Regions from separate parts of the Nocardia sp. NPDC056064 genome, predicted to be linked through region 1. Evidence: riboswitches for the same ligand, from Rfam matches in the RefSeq annotation. Region 1 holds a riboswitch; each other region holds the start of a gene.
The links. A riboswitch is a leader RNA that binds a small molecule or an ion and turns the genes downstream of it on or off. The one in region 1 is predicted to bind cobalamin.
Positions count from the first base shown of each region.

Region 1 (3,290 bases):
GCCGGTCGGTCGAGGCCGCGAGTGGAACAGCACCCGGTCGTGCGAAACCCCGCGACACGGCGTCGGCCGAGCCGGATGCCGTCCGCGTGCGTGGGCCCGTGCTCGCCGCCGCGCTCGACCAGGTCGCCACCGCCACCGTCGTGGACCCACGGCACCCGGTGCTCGACAGCGTCCATATCGAAGCGGGCCCGGCGGAACTGGTCCTCACCGCCACCGACCGCTACCGTCTGGCGACCCGCGGCGTGCGCGTCGACAAGGCCCCCACCGCGCCCTGGGCGATCACCGTCGACGCCGCGGACCTGCGGGACACGGTGTCCTGGCTGCGCCGCCGGCCCACCGTCGTCCTGCGCCCCGACGCCGCCGGTCTGCTCTGCACCACGGGCGACGCACCTGTCACGGCCGACACCGGCGGACCGGAACACGGCGGCGCAGGGGATCGGAACATCGCGCGGGCGAACCGGATCGGTCCCGAATCCGAGCGCCGGTGCCGGTCCTCGGCCGAGGAATTCCCCGACTACCGGGCGATGCTGGCGGCGCTACCCCCGGTCCGGGTGCGCGTGGTGGTGCGGCGATCCGCGCTGCTGGGCGTGCTCGAATCGGTACAGGCCGCCACGGTGACGCTCGAAGCGATCCCGGGCAACCTCCGGCTCACCGACGGGGAGTTCGCCCACACCCTCACCGCCACCGTCACCGGCCCGACCATGACCATCCACTTCGCCGTGACCACCCTCTATCCGGCGGTGGCGGGCGCGGTCGGCCCCGACCTCATGCTCGACCTCATCGCCCCCGACCAGCCGGTCCGCGTCCGCTCCGCCGACGACGGCACCCTGCTCACCCTGGCGATGCCCCGCCGCCCCGAATCCGCCGACCCGGCAACCCACTAGCCGACGTCGCACAGTCCTGCCGAAAGGAACTCCATGACCACCCCCACCACCGACCCCGTGATGACCCGGATCACCGCCGCGGTGACCGAATCCCGTTCGGGCGACACCGATTCCGCCCGCGCCACCCTGGTCGCCCTGTGGTCCGAGATCGGCGCGGCGGGCGACCCCCTGCACCGCTGCACCCTCGCCCACTACCTCGCCGACCTCCACGACCATCCGGCCGAGGCCCTCGCCTGGGACATCCGCGCCCTCGACGCCGCCGACACCCTGACCGACGCCCGGCTCACCGAACACCACGCGGGTCTGCGGGTCGCGGGGTTCTACCCGTCGCTGCACCTCAACCTGGCCGACAACTTCCGCCGCCTCGGTGCCTTCCCCGCCGCCGGCCACCATCTCGACGCCGCGCGCGCCCACGTCGACGTCCTCGCCGACGACGACTACGCGACGATGATCCGCCGGGCCCTGGACGAGGTCGCCGCCGCCGTGGCCGCCGGGGACACCGCCGCACGCCCCACCCCCTGATCGGTCGTCCGGGGACCGGACGCGGGCTGGAAAGTTGTGGCGGCGGTGGGGCCGTTACCATCGTCATGCTCGGCGGGCGTCGAGGAAACCGGTGGAAATCCGGTGCGGTCGCGCCACTGTGAACAGCCAGACCCTCTCCGGCGAGCACACGACAACCACCCCGTTGGGCGCGTCACCCGAGGAAGGTCTCACCCTGTGATCCTGCTGCTGTCCACCTCCGACACCGACCTGCTGAGCGCGCGCGCGAGCGGCGCCGAGTACCGGTGGGGCAACCCCGCCCGGCTGCTCGTGGCGGACCTGCCGGAGCTGCTCGACGGCGCCGACCTGGTGATCGTGCGCATCCTCGGCGGCAAACGCGCCTGGGAGGAGGGTCTGGACGCGATCCGGGCCAGCGGGGTGCCGATGGTGGCCCTCGGCGGCGAGATCGCCCCCGACGCCGAACTGATGGAATGCTCCACCGTGCCGGTGGGCGTGGCCGCGGACGCGCACAACTACCTCGCCGCCGGTGGCGCGGAGAACCTGCGTCAGCTGCACCACTTCCTGTCCGACACGGTGCTGCTCACCGGCCACGGCTTCGAACCGCCGGTGCAGCTGCCCAGCTGGGGCGAGCTCGAGCGCTCGGCCCGCATCCTGGAACCGCACGCCCCGACCGTCGCGGTGGTCTACTACCGCGCCCAGCACCTGGCGGGCAACACCGGCTACATCGACGCGCTGTGCACGGCCATCGAGGCCAAGGGCGCCCGCGCGCTGCCGGTCTACTGCGCCTCGCTGCGCACCGCCGAACCGGAACTGCTCGAACTGCTCGGCCGCGCCGACGCGCTGGTGGTCACCGTGCTCGCCGCGGGCGGCAGCAAGCCCGCCACCGCCTCGGCCGGTGGCGACGACGAAGCCTGGGACGTGGCCGCGCTGGCCGCCCTGGACGTGCCGATCCTGCAGGGCCTGTGCCTGACCAGCGGCCGCGCCCAGTGGGAGGACAACGACGACGGCCTCTCGCCCCTCGACGTGGCCACCCAGGTGGCGGTGCCGGAGTTCGACGGCCGCATCATCACGGTCCCGTTCTCGTTCAAGGAATTCGACGCCGACGGCCTGTCCACCTACGTGCCCGACGCCGAACGCGCGGCCCGGGTGGCCGGTATCGCGGTGCGCCACGCGCGCCTGCGCCACATCCCGGCCGCCGACAAGCGGATCGCGATCATGCTCTCCGCGTACCCGACCAAGCACGCCCGCATCGGCAACGCCGTCGGCCTCGACACCCCCGCCTCGGCCATCCGCCTGCTCACCGAACTGCGCGCCGCGGGCTACGACCTCGGCGAACCCGGCGAGATCCCCGGCCTGGAGCAGGCCGACGGTGACGCGCTCATCCACGCCCTGATCGCCGCGGGCGGCCAGGACCCCGACTGGCTCTCGGCCGAACAGCTCGAGGGCAACCCGATCCGCATCGGCGCCGCCACCTACACCCGCTGGTTCGACTCGCTGCCCGAGGATCTGCGTGAGGCCGTGGTCGAAGCCTGGGGCCCGCCGCCCGGCGAACTCTACGTCGACCGCTCGGCCGACAAGGACGGCGAGATCGTCATCGCCGCCCTGCGTTTCGGCAATGTGGTGCTCATGGTGCAGCCGCCCCGCGGCTTCGGCGAGAACCCGGTCGCCATCTACCACGACCCCGACCTGCCGCCCAGCCACCACTACCTGGCCGCCTACCGCTGGCTGTCCGCGCCCGACGGTTTCGCCGCCGACGCGATGGTCCACCTCGGCAAGCACGGCAACCTGGAATGGCTGCCCGGCAAGACCCTGGGCATGTCCGCCTCCTGCGGCACCGACGCCGCCCTGGGCGACCTGCCGCTGATCTACCCGTTCCTGGTCAACGACCCGGGCGAGGGCACCCAG
Region 1 is NZ_JBHJWO010000001.1:1,203,853-1,207,142, reverse strand. It holds gene ACFC06_RS05520 (MerR family transcriptional regulator) at 1-884, shown strand, start outside; gene ACFC06_RS05515 (hypothetical protein) at 918-1,406, shown strand; cobalamin riboswitch at 1,436-1,563, shown strand; gene cobN (cobaltochelatase subunit CobN) at 1,602-3,290, shown strand, end outside.

Region 2 (3,290 bases), 510 kb from region 1:
CGGTGCACGCGGCACCGGCCAGCGCCAGCTTCACCGGCGTCGCCCCACCGAAGCCCAGCGATCCCAGGGTGTAGACGAACGCGGCGGCCACCGCGGCGCCGAGGAAGGCGAACCAGATGAACCCCGAGGTGGTGGCCACGCCCAGCGTGCCCATGGCGAGCACGATGGCCAGCGAGGCACCGGCGTTGACACCGAGCAGTCCGGGGCCCGCGAGTGGGTTGCGGGTCAGGCCCTGCATCACCACGCCGGCCAGCGCGAGCGCCACCCCCGCGAGCAGGCCCGCCACCGTTCTCGGCATCCGGATGTAGCGCACGATGCGGTCGGTGTCGGTGCCACGGAAGTCGGTGAACGCCGCGATCGCGTCGTCGAGGGCGAGCGGGTGCGTGCCGATCAGCACCGAGGCCACGCAGACAGCGGTGAGCGCGGCACCGGCCAGGAGCAGGCCGGTGCCGCGGGCGGTGCGGGTCACCGGCCGAACAGCTCGGGGTGGATCAGTTCGGCGACCAGTTCGGTCGCGTGCGCGATCCGGACACCGGCGGCCCGGTCCGCGAACAGGAACGGGTGCACCGCACCGGCCCGCACGGCGGTCAGGTTCGCGAACGCCGGGTTGCCGACGATCTTGTCGACCTGCGGCTGCGCGTCGGCGCGGGTATAGGTGGCCTTGCAGCACTGGCTGGTCAGGATGATGTCGGGATCGGCGGCGATGAGGGCTTCCGCGCTGATCGGCACATTGCGGCGCTCGGTGAGATCGGCGAAGGCGTTCACCCCGCCCGCCGCCTCGATGATCTGGGTGACGAAGTCGATCCCGCCCGCGACGGTGTAGGACCCGTCGTCCTTGGGCGTGAGGACCGCGACCCGTGGCCGGGCGGCGTCGGCGACCTTGGCGCGCACCGCCGCGATCCGCGCGGTCAGCTGTGTGACCACTTCTTCGGCGCGCTCGTCGACACCCCACAGCGCGCCCAGATCACGCAGGTCGGCGTACACATTGTCGAAACGCACGGTCTTCGGGTCGATCGCCTCGTCGGCCAGTCCGTCCGCGCTCGGGCACAGCGGGCTCAGCACCCAGGTCCGCACACCCAGCTCGTGCAGGCTGCCGCGGGTGCCCACGCTGTTCTGCGCGGAGGCCGCGAAGACGCCGTTGTAGCCCGAGAGCACGAAATCCGGCTTCTTCGCCAGCAGTTCGTCACGGCTGGGCAGCTTCTCGACGTAGTCCGACTTCGCCTGCGCGTCACGGTATTCGGGCAGCACGGCCGCATCGAGGAACGCCGTCTGCACGAGCCGGTCGGTGACGCCGAGGGCGTGCGCGATCTCGATCGAGGGCTGGTAGGCGGCGTAGATGCGCTGCGGTGGGGAGCCGACGGCGACATCGAGGCCGCAGTTGGCACGGGTGACGGCATTCGCGCCGGTGGTGGCCGGTGCGGGTGGGGCACCGCACCCGGCGACGACGATCGCGCAGGCGATCAGCGCGCCGGTACGCAGGCGCGCGACAACAGAGGGGGTCAAGATGACGGCCTTCCAGGTCCTCGTGGAATGGGTACTGCGTGGCCGTGGCCGGTCTCCTGGCTGACGGGATGGCGCGCGACGGATCAGCCTTCCCAGGGCATGCCCCAGTGGCCCCGGACGGCATCGGCCGCCCGGATCGATCAGTCGCTCCCGATCACAGTGGCGAGGGCCGCATCGGTTTCGCACCGATTTCCCGAACACCACGGCTCGGGGACTGTACCAAGATCGGAAACCGGATGGTCGGGTCGGCTGGTCGAATTGTCCGATCAGCGAGGATCGGGGCAGGTTCCCGCGTACCGGGTAAGGCCGAGACCGTTCTTGCCCTTGCTGCGCCCGACCGGCCCGTTCTTGGCCGAACGGACCCAGGCGCCGGTGGTGTCGAGCACGGGCATGCGTTCGCTGAAGGCGCGGCTGTAGCGGGTGGTGCCGTCGACGGTGAGGATGCCCTCGCGCACGTCGATGTGGGCGACGGTGGCCCAGAAGGAGTTCTTGCCGTTGCCGATCAGCACGGTGATCTGGTCGGCGTCGGCGCCCGGCAGCCCGTCGGGCCCGGGGCGGCCGTAACGCACGCGCACCCGGGGACGGCCGAAGGTGTCGATGGCGCCGGCGCCGTTGTCGACGGACTGGTAGACGTTGAGCAGCAGGTCACCGTTCTCGGTCGGGCGCACGACCACCTGTTCGGTGGCGGGCCGGTTGTTCGCGCCGGGGCCGCGGGAATCGCCCTGGTGGTGCAGGAACGGCCACACGGCCAGGTCGCCCTGATGACCTTTCTCGCCGCTGATCACCACGTAGTCACCGGTGATCTCGTTGCGGCAGAAGAAGTACACGTCCAGATCGCCGGTGCCGTAGCGGGTGACCTGCCCGTCGGGCGCGTAATGCGCACCGCGGCCGTCCCATTCGAGACCGACGGTGAGGACGTACCCGGGGTCACCCTTGCGCAGGTCGATGCTGGCGCGGCGGTCGGGTGAGTCCTTGGTGAGGACCACGTCGACCTTGCGCAGATCCACCTGCGGTGCCGCCGGCGCAGGCGCGGGCGCCGCGACGGGCCGCACAGGTGCCGGGTCCTCGGCGGGCTCCTCGTCGACGACGATCCCGTGCTCGGTCGCGAAGGCCGCGAGCCCCGCGCTGTAGCCCTGCCCGATCGCGTCGAGCCGCCACCCCTCGCCCCGCCGGTACAGCGCCACCGCCTGCAATACCGTCTCGCTCGTCAGATCCGGCGGCGTGAAGGTCATGGACTCGCCCGCGCCCGCGACGGTGACCCGCAGACCGCGCACCTCACCGAACCGGATGCCCTGCGCCTCGGTACTGCCCGCGATCACGACCCGGTGGATGTCGGCCGGGAGCGCCGCCAGATCCACCGACACCACCGCGTCGGACTCCATCCGCACCCCCGGCGCGACGGGATTGTTGAAGAACACGAAATCGGCGTCGGAGCGGACCACACCGTCGGCGGTCACCAGCACCGCCGACACGTCCACCGCCCCGGCGGGCTCGGCGAGGTCGAGCCGGATCGTGTACCGCCGCTCCCCCAGATCCGTCTTGGACCCCTTGGTCACCTCGACCACCGTCGCCGCGCTCATGCCCTACCTCCGTCGACCCCACCGGCCGGTGATCCGCACCAGGCTTTTCCGTTCGTCAGGGTACTCGTGTCCCCGGATTCCGATCGGTCTCCGGAGACGAACCCGCCCGCCCGCGACTGTGCGTTCACCTGTCGACACCACCACGGCGACCGGGATCGGTTGGCTCCGGTCACAGGATCCGCGGTGATCGGTGGCGGGGCCGGGCGG
Region 2 is NZ_JBHJWO010000001.1:697,069-700,358, reverse strand. It holds gene ACFC06_RS03150 (FecCD family ABC transporter permease) at 1-469, opposite strand, end outside; gene ACFC06_RS03145 (ABC transporter substrate-binding protein) at 466-1,503, opposite strand; cobalamin riboswitch at 1,532-1,742, opposite strand; gene ACFC06_RS03140 (TerD family protein) at 1,770-3,083, opposite strand.
Region 2: linked by a shared signal. The riboswitch ahead of ACFC06_RS03145 (ABC transporter substrate-binding protein) and the one ahead of cobN (cobaltochelatase subunit CobN) in region 1 are both predicted to bind cobalamin.

Region 3 (3,290 bases), 960 kb from region 1:
TCGCCCTGCTGACCATCGAGCTCGGAATTACGTAGATCCACCAGCACCAGATGCACATCCGTACCACCGGTCAACACCGAAATACCCTTACCGGCGACATCGGCACCGGTCAGGCGTTCGGCCAGGATCCGCGAACCCGACAGCGTGCGCTGCTGACGATCCTTGAACTCCTCCGACGCGGCGATCTTGAACGCCGCCGCCTTCGCCGCGATCACATGCATCAACGGGCCACCCTGCTGACCCGGGAACACCGCCGAGTTCAGCTTCTTCGCGAACTCCTGCTTGGCCAGAATCAACCCCGAACGCGGGCCGCCGAGGGTCTTGTGCACGGTGGAGGACACCACGTCGGCATACGGCACCGGCGAGGGGTGCAGACCCGCGGCGACCAGACCGGCGAAGTGCGCCATGTCGACCCACAGGTAGGCACCGACCTCGTCGGCGATCTCACGGAACTTCGCGAAATCCTGGTGACGCGGGTAGGCCGACCAGCCGGCCACGATCACCTTCGGCTTCGACTTGAGCGCGATGTCACGCACCTCGTCCATGTCGATACGGTGATCTTCCTTGGACACACCGTAGGAATGCACGTCATAAAGCTTGCCCGAGAAATTCAGGCGCATCCCGTGGGTCAGATGACCACCGTGGGCCAGATCCAGACCCAGCAGGGTCTCCCCCGGGTTCATCAACGCCATCAACACCGCCACGTTGGCCTGGGCCCCCGAATGCGGCTGGACATTGGCGAACTCGGCACCGAACAGTTCCTTGGCCCGATCACGAGCCAGCGTCTCGACCACATCCACGGCTTCGCAGCCACCGTAGTAGCGGCGGCCGGGGTAGCCCTCGGCGTACTTGTTGGTCAACACGGAACCCTGCGCCTGCAGGACCGCGCGGGGCACGAAGTTCTCCGAAGCGATCATCTCGAGGGTGTCGCGCTCGCGGGCGAGCTCGCCCGCCATCGCGGCGGCCAACTCGGGATCGAGCTCACCGAGAGACTGGGTATTGACGGACTGGGCACTGGTGGAGGCGACCACAGCGGAACTCCCTTGGCTTGCAGGCGAACAGCCGCCACCCTTTTCGCGCGCACGCCGACCCGGCACCCCACGGGGATTCGATCGGCGGTGCGCCCGATCCACGAGGCGACGACCACCGGACGCGGCGCGCCCGGCACAGCGGCAGGTCTTCGGACTCGCGGGCACCGGAGCCCCTGGGCGCCGACCTACCGGCCGTCGCTTCCCGGACATGGGTCCAGTGCGAATGACGGCTTTCGTTCCTGCTCACCGCTGCGGGACAGTCCCGGAATTCCACCGGGTTCCCTCTTCACCGCGCAACGGTCCCGTTGCGTCAGGTGTCGACACCGGCGGCGGCGCGGGGGCTCCCGTCGTCCTCGCCACCGGCGAACCAGCTGCCGGGACAGCATACGGTGCCGTGCCCGGCGACCGGCCGCCCGGGCCGGGATACCCCACGGGCCCGGTCGAGGCGGGACTATCATGAGCGCGCAGCTGGTTCACGCTCACCAGCCCGGGACGGTCCGACCTCCCGCGGTGGACGTGTCGAAACCGGTGTGCCGGACCTCCGGCCGCCGGCCAGAGGGAACCCGGTGGGAATCCGGGACTGTCCCGCAGCGGTGAGCAGGAACGACCGCCGTCATCACGCACTGGGCACCCCGCCCGGGAAGCGACGGCCAGTAGGTCGGCCGAATCAGGCCGGTGCCCGCGAGTCCGAAGACCTGCCCGCTGTGCCGGACACGCCGTGTCCGGCGGCCACCGCCTCGTGGACCGGGCGCGCGACCGCTTCTCCGACCCGTGCGACCTCGCGTCGCTCCCGGTGCTCGGTGGACGACGCCGCCCGACAGGCCGGCGGCCGTCCGCACCGCACTGGAGACGATGACCGTGGCAGTCCCGCCCACTCCGTTCACCGCGACCGTTCTCGGCCTGCCCCGGATCGGGCCGAACCGGGAACTGCGGCAGGCCGTCGAGGACTATCTGGCCGGCCTCATCGACGCCGACCGCCTCGACAGCGCCGCGCGCGAGCTGCGCCTGGCCCACCTGAGCGTGCTGGCCGCGGCGGGCCTGGACTCGATCCCGGTCGGCACCTTCTCCTACCACGATCAGATGCTCGACACCGCCGCCCTCTTCGGCGCGCTCCCGGCGCGGGTGCTCGGCATCGCCGACCCCCTCGACCGCTATTTCGCCGCCGCGCGCGGCACCGCCACCGTCGCCCCGCTCGACCAGGCGCCGTGGTTCGGCACCGGCTACCACCACCTCGTCCCGGAGATCGACGCCGAGACGCGGTTCACCCTGCACGCGGACGCGCTCCTGGCCGAGCTGGCCGAGGCCGTCGAGCTCGGCGTCCCCGCCCGGCCCGTGGTGATCGGCCCGCTGACCTTCCTGAAACTCTCGCGCCACGCGCGGGGCGCGGCCCTCGACCGGCTGCCCGAGCTGGTCCCCCGCTACCGGGAACTCCTTTCCGCCCTGGCCGACGCGGGCGCGAGCTGGGTCCAGCTCGACGAGCCGATCCTGGCCACCGAGCTCACCGCACGCGAGATCGCCCACCTGCGCACCACCTACGCCGCCCTGGCCAGTACCTCCCGCAGACCCGCGCTGCTCGTGGCCGTGCCCTTCGGGCCGCCCGGCGCCACCCTGGCCGCACTGGCCGACATGGGCATCGACGGTGTCGCACTGGATTTCACCGCGGGCACGACCCTCGAGGCGGTGGCCTCGGTGCCCGCGCTCACGCGCAAACTGCTGGTGGCCGGGGTGGTCGACGGCCGCGGCTTCTGGCGCACCGATCTCGACGCCGCGCTGAGCACCCTGGGCTCGCTGCTGGGCAGCGCGGGATCGGTGGCGGTGTCGAGTTCGTGTTCGCTGCTGCACGTTCCGTACTCGCTGGCCCCGGAGGCCACCCTCGACGAGCGGTTGCGCTCATGGCTGGCCTTTGGCGCGGAGAAGGTTACCGAGGTCGGCATCCTGGCCGGGGCGCTGGCCCGGGGCACCGACGCCGTCGCACCCGAACTCGACGCCGCCCGCGCGGCCGTGCGGGCGCAGCGAGCCCACCTCGCCCAGCCCGCCGTCCTCGGCCACACCAGCACCGAGCACGGCTGGGTGCAGTCCTCCGGCGCGCAGTGCGTCCGCCCGCCGATTCCGCTGCGCGAGGCCGCCCGGCCCGCGTCCGCCACCACCCGGCACAGCACGCCGGCCGTCCGGAACGAGGTCCACCGACCATGGTCTCCCGCGTGAATTCGACGGCTCGATCCCGCCGGCTGCCGGCCGCGCTGGCCACGGCCTGCTGCC
Region 3 is NZ_JBHJWO010000001.1:243,766-247,055, reverse strand. It holds gene glyA (serine hydroxymethyltransferase) at 1-1,031, opposite strand, end outside; cobalamin riboswitch at 1,154-1,353, opposite strand; cobalamin riboswitch at 1,586-1,728, shown strand; gene ACFC06_RS01220 (hypothetical protein) at 1,884-3,236, shown strand; gene ACFC06_RS01215 (ABC transporter substrate-binding protein) at 3,233-3,290, shown strand, end outside.
Region 3: linked by a shared signal. The riboswitch ahead of ACFC06_RS01220 (hypothetical protein) and the one ahead of cobN (cobaltochelatase subunit CobN) in region 1 are both predicted to bind cobalamin.

Region 4 (3,290 bases), 830 kb from region 1:
TGATCTCCTCGACCGAGGGCACGCGCGGGGAGTGGATGTCGTAGACGCCCGGGCCGACGCCGAGCGCGAAGCCCGCCGCGTTCAGGTCGTCGAGGACCTCCATGTGCGAGCGCGCCGCCTCGATCGAGGTGACATCGGCGTCCAGGCCCGCGATGGCCGAGATGACCTCACCGAACTCCGAGTAGCACAGGTGGGTGTGCACCTGGGTGGTGTCGGCGACACCGGCGGTGGCCAGGCGGAACGAGTCCACCGACCACTGCAGGTAGGCGGGCTGGTCGGCCGCGCGCAGCGGCAGCAGCTCGCGCAGGGCGGGCTCGTCGACCTGGATCACCCGGGTGCCCTGGGCCTCCAGGTCCACCGTCTCGTCGCGGATGGCGAGGGCCACCTGGCGGGCCGACTCGCCCAGCGGCTGGTCGTCGCGCACGAACGACCAGGCCAGGATGGTGACCGGACCGGTGAGCATGCCCTTGACCGGCTTGGTGGTCAGCGACTGGGCGTAACCGATCCACGACAGCGTCATCGGCTCGGGACGCGAGACGTCACCGAACAGGATCGGCGGACGCACGCAGCGGGTGCCGTAGGACTGCACCCAGCCGTTCTCGGTGGCGGCGAAGCCGTCGAGCAGCTCGGCGAAGTACTGCACCATGTCGTTGCGCTCGGGCTCGCCGTGCACCAGCACGTCCAGGCCCAGCTTCTCCTGCAGGGTGATCACCTCGGCGATCTCGGCCTGCATCCGGCGCACGTACTCGGCCTCGTCGATCTCGCCCTTGCGCAGCGCGGCGCGGGCCAGGCGGATGGCCGAGGTCTGCGGGTAGGAGCCGATGGTGGTGGTCGGCAGCACCGGCAGGTCGAGGTGCTCGCGCTGCAGGGCGCGGCGCTCGTCGGCGGGCAGGCGGTTCAGGTCGCTCTCGTCGAGCGCGGCCAGGCGGGCCCTGACCTGCTCGACGTGCAGGCGCGGATCGGTGCGCCGCGACTCGGCGGCGTCGCGCGCGGCGGCCAGTTCGGCGGCCACGGCGTCGGTGCCGGTGGTGAGCGCGGTGGCCAGCACGCGCACCTCGGCGACCTTCTCGGCGCCGAAGGCCAGCCACGAGCGCAGCCGCTCGTCGAGCCCGGTCTCGGGGGTCAGCGAGTACGGCACGTGCAGCAGCGAGGACGAGCTGGACACGGCCACCGACCCGGCGCTGCCCAGCAGGGTGCCCAGGGTGCTCAGCGCGGCGTCGAGATCGGTGCGCCAGATGTTGCGGCCGTCGACCACGCCCGCCACCACCAGCTTGTTCGCCAGCGCGGGCAGCGCGGCGAGATCGGCGACCCGGGTGCCCGCGGTGAAGTCGACCGCCACACCCTCGACGGCGGTGCCTGCCAGCGCGCCCAGGGCGGCGTCGGGGTGCCCGAAGTAGGTGGCGACCAGGATCGCCGGGCGCCGGTCCACCGCCGAGAGCTGGGTGTAGGTGTCGCGCACGAGGGCGACCTCGGCGTCGGTGAGGTCGGTGACCAGCACCGGCTCGTCGATCTGCACCCACTGCGCGCCCGCGTCGGCGAGCTGGGTGAGCAGGTCGGCGTAGAGGGCGATCAGCTCCGGCAGCCGGTCCAGGGCCGCGCCGTCGGCGGACTTGGCCAGCTTCAGGAAGGTGATCGGGCCGACCACCACCGGGCGAGGTGCCACGCCGAGCTCGATCGCCTCGGCCAGCTCGGCGAGGAGCTTGCCGGGGTTCAGCGAGAAGACGGTGGCGGCGTCGATCTCGGGGACCAGGTAGTGGTAGTTGGTGTCGAACCACTTGGTCATCTCGAGCGGGGCGACGGTGTCGGTGCCGCGCGCGGCTGCGAAGTAGCGGTCCAGCGGGTCGGCGATCCCGGCGACGCGCGGGGGCAGCGCGCCGAGCAGCACGGCGGTGTCGAGCACCTGGTCGTAGTAGGAGAAGGTGCCCACCGGCACCGAGTCCAGGCCCGCGGCCTGCAGCTCGAGCAGCTGGGCACGGCGCAGTTCCCGGCCGACGGTGTGCAGGTGGTCCGCGTCGGCGCGGCCCGCCCAGTAGGCCTCGGTCGCGCGCTTGAGTTCCCGGTTCGGGCCCACCCGGGGCAGACCGAGAACCGTTGCGGTGAAAGGAGTGTGCGAAACAGTCACGGAAGTTTCTCCAGTGCGGTACGGACGGCCCTCACCATGCGGGCAGACGCCAACCGCCGGACCGTCGACGCCGTGCGGGCACGGTCTGTCTCGGTCTGTGGGTGGTCCGCGCGCCCGATCCACGAGGCGGTGGCCGCCGGATACGGCGTATCCGGCACAGTCGGCAGGTCTTCGGACTCGCGGGCACCGGTCGTGTGTGTCGACCGACCTACTGGCCGTCGCTTCCCGGACACGAAGTCCAGTGCGTGATGACGGCGGTCGTTCCTGCATACCGCTGCGGGACAGTCCCGGATTCCCACCGGGTTCCCTCTTCACCCGGCGCCGGGGAACCGGCGGCGGGCTTCGACACCGGCGCGGGAGGTCGGGGCTCCGACTCTTCCACCGCGCAGGCGAACCAGCTGCACCCACCAGCATAGGGGGTCGCGGGCCGGCTGCTCACCCGGACGTGCCGAACAGGGGCGTGACCTGCGCGTTGCCGCCGCACCACCGACCGCACGGGCCGGGGACTCCCGCGGTGAGATGTGACGGTCCGATTACCGCGACTTCGCAGGTCGGGGGATGTTCGGTGTGAAGACTGTGGCGAAGTCACCTTGCGTGCCGGACCCCGCTCGCGGGCCGGGTACCGTAGTCCAATGTTCTCGAAAGTCTTGGTCGCCAATCGCGGCGAGATCGCTATCCGCGCCTTCCGCGCCGCCTACGAACTAGGCATCGGAACGGTCGCGGTGTTCCCGTATGAGGATCGCAACTCCGTGCACCGTCTCAAGGCGGCCGAGTCGTATCAGATCGGTGAGGAAGGTCACCCCGTGCGGGCCTACCTCTCGATCGAGGCGATCGTCGAGGCGGCCAAGTCGGCCGGCGCCGACGCGATCTACCCGGGATACGGCTTCCTGTCGGAGAATCCCGATCTGGCCGCGGCCTGCGCGCGCGAGGGCATCACCTTCATCGGCCCCTCGGCCGAGGTCCTCGAGATGGCGGGCAACAAGGCCACCGCGATCGAGGCCGCCCGGGCCGCGGGCCTGCCGGTGCTGAAGTCCAGCGAACCCTCGGCCGACATCGAGCAGCTGCTGGCCGCTTCGACGGAGCTCGAGTACCCGATCTTCGTCAAGGCCGTCGCCGGTGGTGGTGGCCGTGGCATGCGCCGGGTCGCCGCGCCCGAGCAGCTGCGCGA
Region 4 is NZ_JBHJWO010000001.1:2,035,156-2,038,445, reverse strand. It holds gene metE (5-methyltetrahydropteroyltriglutamate--homocysteine S-methyltransferase) at 1-2,122, opposite strand, end outside; cobalamin riboswitch at 2,267-2,471, opposite strand; gene ACFC06_RS09355 (pyruvate carboxylase) at 2,755-3,290, shown strand, end outside.
Region 4: linked by a shared signal. The riboswitch ahead of metE (5-methyltetrahydropteroyltriglutamate--homocysteine S-methyltransferase) and the one ahead of cobN (cobaltochelatase subunit CobN) in region 1 are both predicted to bind cobalamin.